Regions from separate parts of the Streptomyces sp. NPDC002490 genome, predicted to be linked through region 2. Evidence: riboswitches for the same ligand, from Rfam matches in the RefSeq annotation. Region 2 holds a riboswitch; the other holds the start of a gene.
What was found. A riboswitch is a leader RNA that binds a small molecule or an ion and turns the genes downstream of it on or off. The one in region 2 is predicted to bind S-adenosylmethionine.

Region 1: linked by a shared signal. The riboswitch ahead of thrC (threonine synthase) and the one ahead of ABT092_RS11470 (aminotransferase class V-fold PLP-dependent enzyme) in region 2 are both predicted to bind S-adenosylmethionine.

What each region holds. Positions count from the first base shown of each region.
Region 1 covers NZ_JBEOWM010000018.1:118,820-128,297, reverse strand. Annotated here, with positions in the region: gene groL (chaperonin GroEL) at 1-1,071, opposite strand, end outside; gene ABT092_RS14425 (cold-shock protein) at 1,523-1,726, opposite strand; gene ABT092_RS14420 (MoaD/ThiS family protein) at 2,150-2,425, opposite strand; gene thrC (threonine synthase) at 2,551-3,846, opposite strand; SAM riboswitch class I at 3,864-4,040, opposite strand; gene ABT092_RS14410 (glucosyl-3-phosphoglycerate synthase) at 4,173-5,132, shown strand; gene ABT092_RS14405 (hypothetical protein) at 5,439-5,720, shown strand; gene ABT092_RS14400 (alpha,alpha-trehalose-phosphate synthase (UDP-forming)) at 5,701-7,134, shown strand; gene otsB (trehalose-phosphatase) at 7,153-8,007, opposite strand; gene ABT092_RS14390 (ABC transporter ATP-binding protein) at 8,159-9,298, opposite strand; gene ABT092_RS14385 (ABC transporter permease) at 9,309-9,478, opposite strand, start outside.
Region 2 covers NZ_JBEOWM010000014.1:44,866-54,343, reverse strand. Annotated here, with positions in the region: gene ABT092_RS11480 (SLC13 family permease) at 1-721, shown strand, start outside; gene ABT092_RS11475 (glycerate kinase) at 788-2,008, shown strand; gene ABT092_RS11470 (aminotransferase class V-fold PLP-dependent enzyme) at 1,951-3,339, opposite strand; SAM riboswitch class IV at 3,585-3,701, opposite strand; gene trpD (anthranilate phosphoribosyltransferase) at 3,809-4,873, opposite strand; gene qcrB (cytochrome bc1 complex cytochrome b subunit) at 5,093-6,733, opposite strand; gene qcrA (cytochrome bc1 complex Rieske iron-sulfur subunit) at 6,730-7,788, opposite strand; gene qcrC (cytochrome bc1 complex diheme cytochrome c subunit) at 7,785-8,594, opposite strand; gene ctaE (aa3-type cytochrome oxidase subunit III) at 8,669-9,289, opposite strand.

The DNA of each region.
Region 1 (9,478 bases), on a different contig from region 2:
GTCCGAGTCGGAGTTCTCGATCTCGGCGCGGATCTGGTTCACGCGACCGGCGACCTGGTCGGTGTCACCGGCACCGTCGACGATGGTGGTCTCGTCCTTGGTGATGACGACCTTGCGGGCGCGGCCCAGGAGGTCCAGGGTCGCGTTCTCCAGCTTGAGGCCGACCTCCTCGGAGATGACCTCGCCGCCGGTCAGGATGGCGATGTCGCCGAGCATGGCCTTGCGGCGGTCGCCGAAGCCCGGGGCCTTGACGGCGACGGACTTGAAGGTGCCGCGGATCTTGTTGACGACCAGGGTCGACAGGGCCTCGCCCTCGACGTCCTCGGCGATGATCAGCAGCGGCTTGCCGGACTGCATGACCTTCTCCAGCAGCGGCAGCAGGTCCTTGACGTTGCCGATCTTGGAGTTGGCGATCAGGATGTACGGGTCGTCCAGGGACGCCTCCATACGCTCCATGTCGGTGGCGAAGTACGCCGAGATGTAGCCCTTGTCGAAGCGCATGCCCTCGGTGAGTTCCAGCTCCAGACCGAAGGTCTGGGACTCCTCGACGGTGATGACGCCTTCCTTGCCGACCTTGTCCATGGCCTCGGCGATGAGGTCGCCGATCTGGGTGTCGGCGGCGGAGATGGAGGCGGTGGAGGCGATCTGCTCCTTGGTCTCCACGTCCTTGGCCTGCTCCAGCAGGGCGGCGGAGACGGCCTCGACGGCCTTCTCGATGCCGCGCTTGAGGGCCATCGGGTTGGCGCCCGCGGCGACGTTGCGCAGACCCTCGCGGACCAGCGCCTGGGCGAGGACGGTCGCGGTCGTCGTGCCGTCACCGGCGACGTCGTCCGTCTTCTTCGCGACCTCCTTGACCAGCTCGGCGCCGATCTTCTCGTAGGGGTCTTCGAGCTCGATCTCCTTGGCGATGGAGACACCATCGTTGGTGATCGTGGGGGCGCCCCACTTCTTCTCAAGGACGACGTTGCGGCCCTTGGGGCCGAGGGTGACCTTGACGGCGTCGGCGAGCTGGTTCATACCGCGCTCAAGGCCGCGCCGCGCCTCCTCGTCGAACGCGATGATCTTGGCCATGTGAAGTGGTCCTCCCGGACTGAAGGGGGTCCTACCCGCGCCCTTACGGCGTGGGAGCGGATGGTTCGGACCGCGCTGGCGCCCGCGACGGACGGCCTACGACACCGGGTGAGGGATGCCCCCGCCCGGTCCGCGGGCCTCACCGACCCGGTCCTTCGTAGCACTCTCACTCGTAGAGTGCTAACGCCAATGATTAGCACTCGACAGGTGCGAGTGCAAGCGGCTTGCCCTTGCGACATACCGCCGCCATCGCTTCCGTGCAGGTCAGGGCGGTTCGGCCAACCGAAGCACGACCGGGGCGCGACCGAATGCGGGAACGGTGTCGCCGGGGCGCGGGGGCGCGACAGGGGGCGGGCGGGAACGGGCGGCGGGCGGGGGCGGACAGCACGGAGGGTCCGCACCCTGTCGGGGTGCGGACCCTCCGGAACGTCGCAGCCAGTCGACGCCGGCGTCAGACGGCCAAACGGACCATATCGGCCTGCGGCCCCTTCTGACCCTGCGAAATCTCGAACTCGACCCGCTGACCCTCTTCGAGGGTGCGGTACCCGTCCATCTGGATGGCGCTGTAGTGGACGAAAACATCCGCACCACCGTCGACCGCGATGAAGCCGTAGCCCTTCTCCGCGTTGAACCACTTGACGGTGCCCTGAGCCATGCCTAACTCCCCTATTACTGGCCCTTGCACAGGACCGCACTTCGCGGGCCCGGGTCAGACCTCCACCCCCCAACGGTTGGGGGTGTGCGCCGGAACGCGTCGACCGCCGCTGAATGTATCTGTCCAACTGCCGTCTGCAACAGGTCAACTGGACGAGAAATCCGGGGACGGCCGCTCGGAGAAAGGCGGATGACCGGCGCGAATTCAGGGCAACTCGGGCCGGTCAAATGTGATGAAAGGGCCAATTCGGTAATGCTCTTTGGCTGCTTCTTGTCGGCGCGCGGCTGAGAAGTCATATGTGTGAAGCACAAATGCGCGAGCCATTTCCCCAACCCTACCGCGTTCAATCCTCATGAATGACCCCCTCCGCTTCTCTTGCGGAGGGGGTCGAGGTGATGACGGAGCGTCAGCCCCGGCGGAGGCTCAGCCGCCGGCGACGGCCGGGATGATCGAGATGCCCGCGCCGTCCGGGGTGGCGGTGGCGAGGCCCTGCTCGAAGCGGACGTCGTCGTCGTTCACGTACACGTTGACGAAGCGGCGCAGCTTGCCCTGGTCGTCCAGGACCCGACCGGCGATGCCCGCGTGGTTCTTCTCCAGGTCGGCGATGACCTCGCTGAGGGTCGCCCCCTCGGCGGGAACCTCGGCCTGGCCGCCGGTGTACGTGCGCAGGATGGTCGGGATGCGAACGGTGACACTCATGAGAAGACCTTTCCGGTCGTTTCCGGAGAGAACCGGAGAGAAGTGGAGGGAAGGGGAGGGAAGGGCGGGGGGAGTTTCGCGACCTCCCGCCCCGGGGACGTCAGGGGGCGGGAGGGGGTGGCGGTTCAGTCGGTGGCGAGGCCCGCCGCACGGAAGGCGTCGAGGTTCGGCTTGATGGTCGCGGTGGGACGGGCCCGGTCGGCGACCGCGTCCAGGGTCTTGAGCCCGTCGCCGGTGTTGATGGCGACGGTGGTCAGCGTCGGGTCGAGCTGCCCGCTCTCGATGAGCTTCTTGGTGACGCCGAGGGTGACGCCGCCCGCGGTCTCCGCGAAGATGCCCTCGGTCCGGGCCAGCAGCGAGATCGCCTCGACGACCGCGGTGTCGTCCACGTCCTCCACCGCACCGCCGGTGCGCCGGGCGATGTCGAGGACGTAGGGGCCGTCCGCCGGGTTGCCGATGGCCAGCGACTTGGCGATGGTGTCGGGCTTCTGCGGGCGGACCACGTCGTGGCCGGCCTTGAAGGCGGTGGAGACCGGGGAGCAGCCGGTGGCCTGGGCGCCGAAGATCTTGTAGGGCTTGTCGGCGACCAGCCCGAGCTTGATCAGCTCCTGGAGGCCCTTGTCGATCTTCGTGAGCTGGGAGCCCGAGGCGACGGGGATGACGATCTGGTCCGGGATCTCCCAGCCGAGCTGCTCGCAGATCTCGTACGCCAGGGTCTTGGAGCCCTCGCCGTAGTACGGACGCAGGTTGACGTTGGTGAAGCCCCAGCCCTCGCCCAGCGGGTCGCCGATCAGTTCGGAGCAGAAACGATTCACATCGTCGTAGGTGCCCTCGATGGCGACGAGTTCGCCCCCGTAGACGGCGGCGGTGACGACCTTGGCCTGCTCCAGGTCGTGCGGGATGAAGACGCAGGAGCGCAGCCCCGCCCGGGCGGCGGCGGCGCCGACCGCGCCGGCGAGGTTGCCGGTGGAGGAGCAGGAGAGCGTGGTGTAGCCGAAGGCGCGGGCGGCCTCGACGGCCTGGGCGACGACCCGGTCCTTGAAGGAGTGCGTCGGGTTGCCGGAGTCGTCCTTGACGTACAGCCGGCCGGTGACGCCCAGCTCGCGGGCGAGGTTGTCGGCCTTGACGAGCTGCGTCCAGCCGGGGTTCAGGTTGGGCTTGCTGGCCACGTCGGCGGGGACGGGCAACAGCGGGGCGTAGCGCCAGATGTTCTCGGGGCCGGACTCGATCTTCTTGCGGAGCCCCTCCGGGTCGCCGACCGGGAAGTCGTAGGCGACTTCGAGGGGCCCGAAACAGAGCTCGCAGGCGAAGATCGGGCCGAGCGCGAACCGCTCCCCGCACTCCCGGCAGGAGAGTGCCGCGGCGGGACCCAGGTCGACGGTGGTGGTGTCGGTGGTGGACGCGGCGGTCTGAACAGCCATGGTGGCGAGGCCCTCTCTCCTCATCTTCCCCGTGACGCGTTTCGTCACGAGACGGAATTGGCACCTTCCCGAGTCGGGAGCCTCGCGGGCCGTCCACCGTGATCGACGTGATCGTTCGGCGGCGGCGACGAGAACCGACTGGAGGGTTGCCGGGGCTTCAACGGGCCGTGTCCCTCTGCCCCTCTGGATGAGCGGTATGCGGTTGTCAGCGCTGCGGACCCGACGTGCGGCGGCCGTGCGCGTTGCTCAAGACTGTAACCGAAGGCCAGGACGGTTGAGATAGCCGTCCGCACCGCGAGATGGGTCACAGTAGGGAGCCACTGACCGTGCTGGAAGAGGTCGAGTCCTGGTTGAGCAGGCGTTCCTGGTCCGTGGCGGACCGTCCGCCGCACCAGCTCGTCGCGGCGAAACGGGCCTCGGGGTCCACGGTCAGTGTGGTGCTGCCCGCGCTGGACGAACAGGAGACGGTCGGCCAGATCGTGTCCGTGATACGCACCGAGCTGATGGCCGGACCAACGCCCCTGGTCGACGAGCTGGTGGTGGTCGACTCCGGCTCCACGGACCGGACTGCGGAGGTGGCCGGGGCGGCCGGGGCGCGGGTGGAGCACCGGGACGCGATCCTGCCGCGGCTGCCCGCGCTGCCCGGCAAGGGCGAGGTGCTGTGGCGGTCGCTACTGGTCACCCGGGGGGACGTGGTCTGCTTCGTGGACGCGGACCTGCGCGAGTTCTCGGCGGACTTCGTCCGCGGGATCGTCGGCCCGCTGCTCACCGAGCCGGACGTGCACTTCGTGAAGGCGATGTACGACCGGCCGTTCGGCGGCTCCCCCGCCGCGGGGGCGGGACAGGGCGGCCGGGTCACCGAACTGCTGGCCCGCCCGGTGCTCAACATGCACTGGCCGCGGCTGGCCGGATTCGTCCAGCCGCTGGGCGGGGAGTACGCGGCCCGGCGCTCGCTGCTGGAACGGCTGCCGTTCCCGGTGGGGTACGGGGTGGAGCTGGGGCTGTTGGTGGACGCCCTGCACAGCGTGGGGCTGGACGCCCTGGCGCAGGTGGACGTGGGGGTGCGCCGGCACCGGCACCAGGACGGCCAGGCACTGGGCCGGATGGCGGCGGCGGTCTACCGGACGGCACAGTTGCGGCTGGCCCGGGACCATCTGCTGTGGCCCGAGCTGACCCAGTTCGAGCGGGGCGCGCGGGGCTTCGAGCCGCGGACGTATCCGGTGGACACGGAGGAGCGTCCGCCGATGGCCTCGGTGGCGGAGTACGCGGCGCGACGGGTGGCGTGAGGGGGCGGGGGCGCGGGGCCACCGGAGGCGGGACGAGCGGCCGGATGCGGACCCCTCGCGCCGCCGGCGGGCGCGGTGACCGGGTGCGGTGACCGGGTGCGGTGATCGGGGCACGGGGCGGTGCGGACCGCGTGGCGCGCGGGCGCCCGTTCGGACCGCCGCCTAGATTGTCAGCTCGTGCGTGGATTCTTTGGTATTTTTCGCATTTTTAGGTTCTTCTCCACCGGGGCGGGTAAGGGCCACAGTGGTGGCGTCCGACGGCGCGCCGTGTGGACGGCAGGGGTTCTCGCGGCATCGGTGCTCACCGTGACGTCGGCTCCGGCCGCGTATCCGGTGGGCCTCCCCCGTGCGGGCGCCACCGTCGTCGTCCCCCCGGTGACCGAGGGGCGCACGGTGCAGCGCCGGGCCCCCGACCCGGAGTTCTCGCCCCATCTGTACGCGGGTCTGGCGCTCTCGCTGGGCGCGGTCGGCGGGCTGCTGGTGGCGACGGTGCGCAGCAAGACGGGTGCCCGCGGTGGCCGGGCGGGCCCGGGTTTGGGGGCCGACGAGGTGGGCGAGGTATCGCCGTATGGCTTCTTCCGAAGGTGAGCAGGGCGCCGGCATCCTGGTCGCGTCCAACCGCGGCCCGGTGAGCTTCGCGGTGGGCGAGGGCGGTGCGCTCACCGCCCGGCGGGGCGGCGGCGGGTTGGTGTCCGGGCTGTCCGCGATCGGGCCGGACGCCGATGCGGTCTGGGTGTGCGCGGCCCTCGGCGACGGCGACCGGGAGGCGGTCCGCCGCACGGGCGGCGCCCTCGATCCCGCGGACACCGGCGGTCAGCGGGTGCGCATGCTGGACGTCCCGCCGGACGTGTTCGCGGACGCCTACAACGGCATCGCCAACTCCGTGCTGTGGTTCGTCCACCACATGCTGTACCAGACCCCGCTGGAGCCGGTGTTCGACGCCGGGTTCCGGGTGCGGTGGGCCGCCTACGAGGAGTACAACGCGGCCTTCGCCCGGGCCCTGGCCGAGGAGGCCGCCGAGGGTGCGGCGGTGCTGGTGCAGGACTACCACCTGGCGCTGGTCCCGGGACTGCTCCGGGAGCTCCGCCCGGACCTGCGGATCGGCCACTTCTCGCACACCCCGTGGGCCCCGGTGGACTACTTCCGGCTGCTCCCCGACGACGTGGCCGAGCAGCTGCTGCGGGGCATCCTGGGCGCCGACCGGGCGGCGTTCCTCACCCGCCGGTGGGCGGACGCGTTCACCGCCTGCTGCGAGGCGATCACCGGGGGCACCGGCTCCACCCGGATCGGGGTGCACGGCCTCGGTGCGGACGCCGACTTCCTGCGCGAACGGGCCCACCGCGCCGACGTCGAGGAACGGATGGCGGTGCTGCGCGGACAGATCGGCACCGCCCCGGACGGCAGCGCCCGCCGCACGATCGTCCGCGTCGACCGCACCGAACTCTCCAAGAACATCGTGCGCGGGCTGCTCGCCTACCGGGACCTGCTGGAGCGCCGCCCCGAGTGGCGGGGCCGGGTGGTGCACGTGGCGTTCGCCTACCCCTCGCGGCAGGACCTCGCGGTCTACCGCGACTACACGGCCGAGGTGTCCCGGCTGGCGCGGGAGATCAACACCGCCTACGGCGAACCGGGTTGGACGCCGGTGGTGCTGCACGTGGAGGACGACTTCGCCCGCTCGCTGGCCGCGTACCGGCTGGCGGACGTGGCGCTGGTGAACCCGGTGCGGGACGGGATGAACCTGGTGGCGAAGGAGGTCCCGGTGGTCTCCGACCGGGGCTGCGTGCTGGTGCTGTCCCGGGAGGCGGGCGCCTTCGAGGAGCTCGGGGAGCACGCGCTGACCGTCAACCCGTACGACGTCACCGCCACCGCGGACGCCCTGCACACCGCGCTGACCCTGCCCGGGGCGGAGCGCGCCGAGCGGACCGAGCGCCTCGCCGCGGCGGCCACCGCGCTCCCCCCGGCCCGCTGGTTCCTCGACCAACTGCGGGCCCTGGACGCCTGATCGGCCCGGGGCCGGCGGTCAGCCCCGTCCGTCGACCGCCGCGGCGAGGGCGGCCAACAGGGCGACGACGCCGGCCGGGCCGTCCACCACCAGGTCGGCGCGGTCGGCGAGTTCGGTGACCTCGCCGCTGCCGCTGCACACCAGCAGCCCGGGCACGCCCTCGGCGCGCAGGGCGGCCACCGCGGCGAAGGCGGGCAGGTCGCCGAGGTCGTCACCGGCGTAGAGCACCGCACGGGCGCCGCTCTCCCGCACGTACGCGGTGAGCGCCACGCCCTTGTCGACGCCCGGGGGGCGCAGCTCCAGCACCATCCGGCCCGGTTCCACGACCAGCCCGTGCCGGTCGGCGAGCTCGGCCAGGGGGGCGCGCAGGGCCTGGAACGCGCCCTGCGGGTCGGCGGCGCGGCGGGTGTGGACGGCGACCGCGTGCCCCTTGTCCTCGGTCCAGGTGCCCGGGTGGTCCCCGGCCGCGGCCAGCACCCCGGGCAGTTCGGCGCGGACCGCCGCGACGCCCGGGTGCGGGGGCGGGGCGGTGAGCGCGCCGGTGGCGGCGTCCCAGCGTTCGGCGCCGTAGTGGCCGAGGACGGTGAGGCGGTCGAGGCCCGGGGCGCCGTCGAACCCGCCCGCCCGCACGGCGACCGCGGCGGGCCGTCCGGTGACCACGGCGACCCCCCGCAGCCGGGGCGCGAGGGCGCCCAGCGCGGGCAGTGCGCCGGCGTGGGCGCGGGCCCGTTCGGGGTCGTCGACGATGGGGGCGAGGGTGCCGTCGAAGTCCAGCGCCACCACCGCGTGCGCGGGGTCGGCGAGGAGGGCGGCCAGGGCCTCGCGGCCCTGGGGGGTGGTCGGCTCGGGCACGGAGTCACGAGGGCTTCCCATGGCTTCGAGCCTAACGTCACGCCAGCCGCCACCCACCGCACTCCGGCCGGGACGCCCCGCGTCCGTCTCCGCGCCGCGCCCCAGCGGGCCGGCCTCCGCCACGCCGGCAGCCCTCGCCGGCCCCCGCCCGGGCACCTCGGCGGAGGTCGGCTCAGGACCCCGCCGTCTCCTCACCCCCGCTGTTCGCTGCCGCCATGGTGATCAGCTTCTCCGCGGGCAGCCGCAGTCGGACCGTGCCGGAGACGACCGTCTCCGGGCCCGCGGGCGAGCGGACGGTGAGCAGTCCCAGCGGGGTCTCCACCCGGTGGAGGTAGCTCCCGCCCACGTAGTGGTGGTCGACCGGGGTGCCGGTCACCAGGTTCTCCCCGGCCGCTCCCGTACCGGCCCCGCCGCCGTCGGTCTCGAACACGATGTCGTCGGGCCGGATGCCGAGGGTCAGTCCGCTGCCCACGGGGTGGACGCCGGGGCCGGTCCGCAACCGCAGCCCGCCCACGGTGACCTCCAGGCCGCCCGGGTCCGAGGCGGTCACCGCGGCCGCCCGGACGAGGTTCATGCGGTCCAGGAAGTCGGCCACGAACTCCGACACGGGGGCCGTGTACAGCTCCTCCGGGGGCCCCTCCTGGACGATGCCCCCGCCCTCCATGAGGCCGACCCGGTCCGCGAGCATCATGGCCTCCTCCTGGTCGTGGGTGACGAGCAGGCAGGTGATGCCGGTGCGCCGGGAGAGTTCCTTCAGCTCCATCCGGAGGTCCATCCGGAGCCTCGCGTCCAGGTTGGAGAGCGGCTCGTCCATCAGCAGGACCCGGGGCCGCAGCGCCAGCGCCCGGGCCAGTGCGACCCGCTGCTGCTGGCCGCCCGAGAGCCGGGTCACCTTCCGGTCCGCCTGCTCGGTCAGCCGGAACAGTTCCAGCACCTCCTCAACCCGCGTGGCCGCCTCCTCCCGGCTCGTGCGGCGCACGCCCCGGCGCAGGGGGAAGGCGATGTTCTGTCGGATCGTCATGTGGGGCCAGAGCGCGTACGACTGGAACACCATGGCCTGGGGCCGCTCCTCGGGACCCACCCAGACCGAGGGAGTACCGCCCGAGACCCGGCGTCCGTCGATGGTCACCACCCCGGAGTCCGGCTGCTCCAGGCCCGCCACGATGCGCAGCGTGGTGGTCTTCCCGCAGCCCGACGCCCCGAGCAGGACGTAGAACTCGCCCTCGGCGACGGAGAGCGAGACGCCGCGCAGCGCAGGGACCTGGCCTCGGCCCTGGGGGAAGGACTTCGTGACACTTTCGAGTTCGATCATGGTGGGACTCCTAGAAGGACTGGCGGCGGGCCACGCGGGTGAAGGCCACGAGCAGGACCGTGATCAGGCCGAGCTGGACCACCCCGAGGGCGGCCGACAGGCTCGTCTCGCCCGCCGAGCTGTAGCCGAAGATCCGGGTGGACATCACGTCCGTCCCGTCGCTCGACAGGATGAGCGTGA
Region 2 (9,478 bases):
CACCACCAAGCGCGCCGACCGCGAAGGCCCCGTCCAGATCACCGCCGAGGAGATCCAGGAGCACAGCGAGCGGCCCGTCACCGGACCCTGGGAGCCGGCCGAGACCCGCTGCGCCCTGCTGCTCGCCACCGTGATCGCCCTGTGGTGCAGCGAGCCGCTGCACCGGGTGCCGCCCGCCGTGGTGGCCCTGATCGGTGCGGTCGTGGCCTCCTCCCCCGCACTGGGCACGGTGCGGCTCAAGGACGCCCTGAAGACGGTGCCCTGGTCGATGCTGCTGTTCATGGCGGCCACCATGGCCATGGGCCTGGCCCTGTCCGACTCCGGGGCCGCCGCCTGGCTGGTGGGCGGCATCCCGCTGGACCTGCCGCCGTGGCTGTTCCTCGCCGTGGTCATCACCGTGTCCACCGGCGCCCACCTGCTCCTCCAGTCGCGCTCCGCGCGCTCCTCGGTGCTGGTGCCGCTGGTCGTCGCGGCAGCGGCCTCCGCCGGGGTCAACCCGGTGGCCGCGGCCCTCGCCTCCACCGCCGCCGCCGGCTTCTGCCACACCCTGCCGGCCTCGGCCAAGCCCGTCACGCTCTACTCCGACGTGCCCGGCATCCCGACCTACACCCCGGGGGACCTGCTGCGGATGTCCGCCGTGCTGGCTCCGCTCACCGCCGTGCTGGTGCTGCTGTTCGCCGTCGCGGTCTGGCCGCTGCTGGGCGTCCCCCTCACCCCCTGACCGGGGCTTCGGCCCCGCACCCGCGGGCGATCCGCCCGCACACCCTCACCCCCAGGAGTACCCACGATGCTCACCCGATTCGCCGTCGCCCCCAGCGGCTTCAAGGAGTCCCTGTCCGCCGAAGCCGCCGCCGAAGCCATCGCCGCCGGCGTGCGCAGGGTGCTCCCCGACGCCGAGATCGACCTGATACCGCTGGTCGACGGCGGCGAGGGCACCGCCCGCGCCCTGGCCACGGCGTCCGGCGGACGGTTGGTCCCGCTGCGGGCCACCGGCCCCACCGGGGAGCGCATCGGCACCCACTTCGCCCTGCTCGGCGACGCCGAGGGCACCGCCGTGGTCGAGATGGCCGCGATCGCCGGGCTCTCCCTGGTGCCCCGGGGCCTGCGGGACCCGGGGGCCACCACCACCTACGGCGTCGGCGAGTTGATCCTCGCCGCCCTCGACGCCGGGGCCCGGCACGTCCTCGTCGGCTGCGGCGACTCCGGGACCTCCGACGGCGGCGCGGGCGCCCTCCAAGCGCTCGGTGCCCGACTGCTGGACGCGGACGGCGAGGAACTCCCGCGCGGCGGCGGCGCCCTGTCCCGGCTGGACCGCATCGACGCCACCGGGCTGGACCCGCGGCTGGCCGAGACCCGCATCCGGGTCGCCTGCAACCCGTACAACGTGCTGTGCGGGGAGCGCGGGGTGGCCCGGGTCTTCGGCCCGCAGAAGGGCGCGACCCCCGAGCAGGTGGAGCAGTTGGCCGCCGCCCTGGAGCACTGGGCCGCCGTTCTCACCCGTGACCTCAAGGTGCCCACCGACCTGTGCCACGGCCGCGGCACCGGAGCCTCCGGCGGCCTCGGCGCCGGACTCGCCGCGCTGGGCGCCGAGTTGCTGCCCCGGTTCGAGGTGCTGCTGGACCGCATCGGGCTCGACGAGCGGCTGGCCCGCGCCGACCTGGTCATCACCGCCGAGGGCGCGCTGGACCACCAGACCCCGCGCGGCAAGGTCCCCGCCGAGGTCGCCCGCCGCGCCAAGCTGCACGACCGCCCGGTGTTGGCGCTGGCCGGCACCCTGGGCGAGGGCGCCCACCGGGTGCGCTCGGTCGGGGTGGACGCCTACGCGTCGATCATGCCCGCGCCGATGGACCTCACCGAGGCGCTCGGCCGCGGCGGCGAGTTGCTCACCGACGCCACCGAACGCGCCCTGCGGATGGTCCAGCTCGGCACCCGGCTGTCCGGGGGCCGTCCTCAGGAGCCGGTGGGCGCCGTCCGGTCCGGCACGCAGCGCCCGTCCTCGGTGCGGTAGCTCCAGCGGGCGCCCTCGACGACGAGTTCCCGCACGGCCCGGACGAACCGGTCCACGTGCTCGTCGGGGGTGCCCGCGCCGAAGCTGACCCGGACCGCGTTCAGCGAACGCTCCCCGGGTGCGGCCTCGGGCGCCCCGCACTCCCCCGGGTCCTGCGGGTCGGTGCCCAACAGGGTGCGCACCAGCGGGTGGGCGCAGAACAGCCCGTCGCGCACCCCGATCCCGTACTCGGCGGAGAGCGCGGCGGCGAAGTGCGAGCTGTTCCAGCCGTCCACCACGAAGGAGAGGACGCCGACCCGGGGCGCGTCGTCCCCGAACAGCGACAGCACCCGCACCTGGGGCACCTCGGCCAAGCCGGCGCGCACCCGGTCGATCAGCTCCTGCTCCCGGGCCACCAGACGGTCGAACCCGGCCTCGGTGAGCGCCGTGCAGGCGGAGGCGATGGCGTAGGCGCCGATCACGTTGGGGGAACCGGCCTCGTGGCGGGCCGCGTCCTCGTGCCACTCCACGTCCACGCCCCCGTCGGCCCGGCGCGACACCTTCCGGGAGGCACCGCCGCCGGCCAGGTACGGCTCGGCCGTGCGCAGCCAGTCCGCGCGCCCGGCGAGCACCCCGGAGCCGAAGGGGGCGTAGAGCTTGTGTCCGGAGAAGGCGATCCAGTCGACGTCCAGGTCCGCCACGTCCACCGGGTGGTGCGGGGCGAGTTGGGCCGCGTCCAGCACGATCCGGGCGCCGTGGGCGTGCGCGGCGGCGGCCAGTTCGCGCACCGGCCACAGCTCCCCGGTGACGTTGGAGGCGCCGGTCACGCAGACCAGTGCCGGCCCGTACGGGTCGCGGTCGGCCAGCGCCCGCTCCAGGGTGTCCACCGCCTCGGCGGGGGTGCGCGGCGCGTCCAGGTAGGTGACGCGGGCGTCGCGCCAGGGCAGCAGGGAGGCGTGGTGCTCGGTCTCGAAGACGAACACCTGGCAGCCCGCGGGCAGGGCGGCGGCGAGCAGGTTCAGCGAGTCGGTGGTGGAGCGGGTGAACACCACCTGGTCGCCCTCCCGGCAGCCGAGGAACCCGGCGACGGTCCGGCGGGCGTTCTCGAACAGGTCGGTGGAGAGCTGGGAGAGGTAGCCGGCGCCCCGGTGGACGCTGCCGTAGTAGGGGGCGTAGGCGGCGACGTCGTCCCAGACCCGCTGGAGGGCGGGGGCGCTGGCGGCGTAGTCGAGCGCCGCGTAGGTCACCTCGCCGCCGGTGACGAGGGGGACGGTCACCTCGCGGCCCAGCACGGGCAGCAGCGGTTCGGCGGCGGTGCAGGCGGGCTCGGCGGTGGTGGCACGTGCGGACATGACGGACTCCCGGGTGAGGCAGGGCGCGTCTGAGCCACGCCGGACCGCCGCGCGGCGGGACGTCGACCGGCACCGGACGGCGGAGCGCACGGACCGGAACGGGACGGGGCGTGGGAGGACGCGGGAAGGGGTGAAGGGACACACCGGACGGGGCGTGCGCGGAGGTGGGGCGCTGCGCCCTATCGCATTCGCTTGCTCACGGAAACCGCTCCCTCGACGACCAGGACCCCTGGAGAGACGCGAGGGGTCCGCGCTTGCCGTAGACCTCGCTGCCTACGACCTGGTCTTCACCCGGGGCACCCCGCCACGGACGGAGGGTTGCCGGACAGCAGGCCGGGGCCGATGCGCTGTCACTCATGACCTGGGATGCATCATGCCAGACGATCGCGCGGGCGCACCACCCCGTCCCGGCGGTGCGCCGCCGGCCGCCCCGCACGGGGCGGGACGGCCGGCGGGAGGACGGGTGCGGTCAGGCGTTGGTGGCGGCGACCCAGCGCTCCAGGACCCGGTGGGCCGCACCGGAGTCGATCGACTCGGCGGCGCGCGCCAGGCCGGTGCGGATCTGCTCGGTCAACGGCTCGGTGCCGGGCGTCAGCGCCACCAGGGCCGCCGCCGAGTTCAGCAACACCGCGTCCCGCACCGGTCCGGTCTCGCCCGCGAGCAGCCGGCGGGTCACCTCCGCGTTGTGGGAGGCGTCCGCCCCGCGCAGCGCCTCCACCGGCACCAGGTCGATGCCGACCTCCCGGGGGTCGAAGCGCTGTTCGGCCACCGCGCCGTCGCGCACCACCCACACCGTGGAGGGGGCGGTGGTGGTCAGTTCGTCCAGGCCGTCGTCGCCGCGGAAGACCAGGGCGGAGGAGCCGCGTTCGGCGAGCACGCCGGCGACCACCGGCGCCATCCGCGCGTCGGCGACCCCGGTGGCCTGCGCCCGGACCCGGGCCGGATTGGTGAGCGGGCCGAGGAAGTTGAAGACGGTGCGGATGCCCAGTTCCTTGCGGGCGGCGCCGACGTGCCGCATGGCCGGGTGGAACTTGGCGGCGAAGCAGAAGGTGATCCCGGCCTCCTCGGCGACCTCCGCCACCCGCTCCGGCGTCAGTTCCAGATCGACGCCCAGCTTCTCCAGCACGTCGGAGGCCCCGCTCGCGGAGGAGGCGGCGCGGTTGCCGTGCTTGACGACCTTGGCCCCGGTCCCGGCGACGACGATCGCGGACATGGTGGAGATGTTGACGGTGCGGGCGTTGTCGCCGCCGGTGCCGACGATGTCCACGCTGGGACCGGGCACCTCGATGGTGCGGGCGTGCCGGTACATGGCGTCGACGAGTCCGGTGAGCTCCTCCACGGTCTCGCCCTTGGCCCGCAGGGCGACGGCGAAGCCGGCGATCTGCGCGTCGGTGGCCTCCCCCTGCATGATCCGGTCCATCGCCCAGGCGGTGGCGTCGGCGCTCTGGTCCGCCCCCGAGAGCAAGGCGGTGAGGACCTCCGGCCAGGAACGGGCCGCCAGGGTGTCGCCTCCGGCGGGGGTCACAGCGCTCATGGGTCGCTCCTGGGTGCGGGCCGTGCGGGGTGCGTACGGCGTACGGGGACGGGGCCGCCCGGAGGGGCGGCCGTCGACGTCGCGTGTCGTGCGGTGTCGTCGTGCCTGGGGATCCACCCTATCGAGGCGCGGAGGACGCGAAGGGCCCCGTCCGTGCAGTGGACGGGGCCCTTCGGGTGGCGACCCGCCGGGGCCCGTGCGGGCCCCGGCGCGGGAGACTCAGTGGTGGCCGTGGCCGCTCTGGATCTCCTTGTACTCCTCGACGCTGGGCTTCTCGATCTGCCCCTGCTCGCCGTAGTAGCCCTTGGAGAGACGGGCCCGCAGCTTCTGCACCGGGGAGACCTTGCGCTTCACGCCGTTCTCGTCGACCAGCGGGCCGATCTCGACCGGCTTGTACTGCTCGTGCTGGGTGAGCGTGTGCAGCTGCTCCTGGTTGAGCGGCTCGTGGACCTCGATGAACTCACCGTGCGGCAGGCGCTTGATGATGCCGGACTCGCGTCCGTGCAGCACCTTGTCCCGGTCCCGGCGCTGGAGGCCGAGGCAGATCCGCTTGGTGACGATGAAGGCCACGACCGGCCCCACGAAGAACGCGATGCGGACGAACCAGGTGATCGCGTTGATCGAGAGGTGGAAGTGCGTGGCGACGAGGTCGTTGCCACCGCCGATCAGCATGACCACGTACCAGGTGATCCAGGCGACGCCCACGGCCGTACGGGTCGGAGCGTTGCGCGGACGGTCCAGCAGGTGGTGCTCGCGCTTGTCACCGGTGACCCAGGACTCGATGAACGGGTAGACCGCGATCGCGACCAGCACCAGCGGGAAGACCATCAGCGGGATGAACACGCCCAGGACGAGGGTGTGTCCGGCGAAGTTGATCTCCCAACCCGGCATGACGCGGATCAGGCCCTCGGAGAAGCCCATGTACCAGTCGGGCTGGGCGCCGGTGCCGACCATGTCGGGTCGGTAGGGGCCGATCGACCAGATGGGGTTCAGGGTGAACAGCGCCGAGATGACCGCGATGACGCCGAAGACCAGGAAGAAGAAGCCGCCCGCCTTGGCCATGTAGACCGGCATCAGCGGCATGCCGACGACGTTCTTCTGGGTCCGGCCGGGGCCGGGGAACTGGGTGTGCTTGTGGTAGATGACGAGGATCAGGTGGGCCACGATCAGGCCCAGCATGATGCCCGGCAGCAACAGCACGTGCGCGGAGTAGAAGCGCGCCACGAAGTCGTGGCCCGGGAACTCCCCGCCGAAGAGGAAGAACGACAGGTACGTGCCCACGATCGGCACGGAGAGGACCGCGCCCTCCATGAAGCGGACACCGGTGCCCGACAGCAGGTCGTCCGGGAGCGAGTAGCCGGTGAAACCGGTGAACATGCCGAGGACGAACAGCAGGAAGCCGAAGACCCAGTTGACCTCGCGCGGCTTGCGGAACGCGCCGGTGAAGAACACGCGCATCATGTGCGCGAACATGCCGGCCAGGAAGATCAGCGCGGCCCAGTGGTGGATCTGCCGGATCAGCAGACCGCCGCGGACCTCGAAGGAGATCTTCATGGTCGAGTTGAACGCCTCGGACACCAACTGGCCCTGGAGCGGGGCGTAGGGGCCGTGGTACTCCACCTCGTTCATCGACGGGTGGAAGAACAGGGTCAGGTAGACACCCGTGAGGATGATGATGATGAAGGCGTAGAGGCAGACCTCACCCAGCATGAAGGACCAGTGGTCCGGGAAGATCTTGCGCATGTTGGCCTTGGCGAGGGAGTAGATCCCCAGCCGGCCGTCCGCCCAGTCGGCGACCCGCTCGCCCGCGGGCGCTTTGCCCCGGCGGGTCTGGGTCTCGGTGGTCGTCGTGGTACTCATCCGCGCTCCCAGAAGGCCGGACCGACAGGCTCGTCGAAGTCGCCGAGCGCCTCGAGGTAACCCTCCTTGTTCACACCGATCCGCAGCTGCGGGAGCGGGTGGCCGGCGGGGCCGAAGATGACCCGGGCGCCGTCGGAGAGGTCGAAGGTGGACTGGTGGCACGGGCACAGCGCGTGGTGCGTCTGCTGCTCGTACAGGCTGATCGGGCAACCGACGTGGGTGCACACCTTGGAGTAGGCGACGATCCCGTCGTGCGACCAGGCCAGTTCCTGCTTGTCCTTGATGTCCCCGGGCTGGAGCCGGACGATCATCACGGCGGCCTTGGTGATCTCGACCAGGAAGTCGTGGTCGTGCTCCTCCAGGCCCTCGGGCTTGACGAAGGTCAACGAACCGACGGCGATGTCCTCGGGACGCAGCGGCTCGTCGGTGTTCATGTTGACGAGCAGCTTGCCCTTGGCCCACAGGGTGTGGCGGAGCTTGGTGCCGGGCGCCGGGCCCAGACCGCCGAGCAGGACGACGCCGGAGAGCGGGAACAGCGCCAGCGCACCGAACATCGTGTTGCGGATCAGCTTGCGCCGGCCCATGCCGGACTCCTCGGCGCCCTGCCGGAAGTCCGCCATGACCTTCGCCTTGACCTCGGGGGAGGCGGCGATGGGGTGGCGCTCGTCGGCAATCTCCATGTCGGACATCAGGGTGCGGGCCCAGTGGACCGCTCCCGCGCCGATGAGGAACAACGACACGCCGAGGGTCAGGCCCAGGGTGAAGTTGAGGGCGTTGGTGTGCCCGATCGGCCACACGTAGATGGCCTTGTCGACCGGGATCATCACGTACGCGACGATGAAGCCGATCGTGCCCAGCATCGACAGCACGAACATCAGGGCCACGGTGCGCTCGGACCGCTTGGCGGCCCGCTCGTCGATGTCCTGGATGCGGTGCTCGTGCGGCGGCAGTCCCGGGTCCGCGAACGGGTTCTCCGTGTCCGCGAGGGCTACCGAGCCGTGGGCGTGGTCCTGCGCTGCGGGCAGGTTCTCTTCTGGAATGTCTTGGCTACTCATGACTTCTTGGCCTTTGCGGTCCGAGCGGCGACCCAGATGGCAGTGATGATCAGCGCACCGAGACCGAAGATCCAGGCGAACAGGCCCTCACTGACCGGCCCGAGGCCGCCGAGGGTCAGACCACCTTGGTTGACCGTCTTGTCCCCGTTGACCGCGTTGACGTAGGCGATGATGTCCTTCTTCTCCTTCTCCGGCAGCGTGGTGTCGGGGAAGGAGGGCATGTTCTGGGGCCCGGTCTGCATGGCCTCGTAGAGGTGCTTGGGGCTGACGCCCTCCAGGCTGGGGGCGTACTTGCCCTTGGTGAGGGCACCGCCCTGACCGGTGAAGTTGTGGCACTGCGCGCAGTTGTTGCGGAACAGCTCACCGCCGTTGGCGGCGTCCGCGCCTTCGAGGCTGTATTGGTCCTCGGTGGGCACCTCCGGGCCGGGGCCCATCGTGGAGACGAAGGCCGCGAGCTGGTCGATCTGGGCCTGCGTGTAGACCTTCTTCTTCTTCGGGGCCTGGGCACCCTGGGCCACCATCGGCATCCGGCCGGTACCGACCTGGAAGTCGACGGCGGCGGCGCCGACGCCCGCCAGCGGCGGACCGTCGGAGCTGCCCTGACCGGCCGTGCCGTGGCAGCTGGCGCAGCCGACGGCGTACAGCTTCTTGCCCTCTTCGATGGCGAGGGACTGGGCGGTCTCATCGGCCTGCGCCTTGTCCGCCGGCGCGAACGCGGCGTACAGCCCCCCGGTGGCCGCCAGCGCGAGGAGTAGGACGACGACCGCCGCCAGCGGGTGGCGTCGTCGTGCGGAGAGCTTTTTCACGGATTACCCCGGTGTCAGGATCTTCTGCGTCGATGCTTCTGGTTGTCGGGAGCGGCCCTGGGGGCGCGGCCCGATTACTTGATCAAGTAGATCGTGGCGAAGAGGCCGATCCACACGACATCGACGAAGTGCCAGTAGTAGGACACGACGATCGCGGCGGTCGCCTGCTCGTGGGTGAACCTTCTGGCCGCGTAGGTGCGACCCAGGACCAGGAGGAAGGCGATCAAGCCCCCCGTCACGTGCAGTCCGTGGAAGCCGGTGGTCAGGTAGAACGCGGAGCCGTACGGGTCGGAGGACAGCGACAGGCCGTACTCCTTCACCAGCTCCGTGTACTCGAAGATCTGACCGCCGATGAAGATCGCACCCATGATGAAGGTCACGATGAACCACATCCGGAGCTTCTTCACGTCCCCGCGCTCGGCGGCGAAAACGCCGAGCTGGCAGGTGAAGGAGGAGAGCACCAGGATCGTGGTGTTCGTCGCCGAGAACGGGAGGTTCAGGGTCGACGCCTGTTCCTTCCAGAAGTCGGGACCGGTCACCGATCGCAGGGTGAAGTACATCGCGAAGAGCGCCGCGAAGAACATCAGCTCGGAACTCAACCAAATGATGGTTCCGACGCTGGTGAGGTTCGGCCGATTGACCGACGGGTGCGCGGGCCCGGTTTCTACTGTCGTTGCTGTCGCCACGACCGACATTATGTCGGTCGCTTATCTCGCCCTCACTCCGGGGGGTGCCGTTCGGTGTGTCCACCCCGTGTGCGCTGCCCGGATGGCCCATCGAAGCGGCGTCCGAACCGGTGTTGACGACGTGTCCGAGCGAGTAGCATCCGCCCCAGCGGTTCCCGTCCCAGGCATCCCACAGCCCCGGGCCCCACGGTCCCGGTG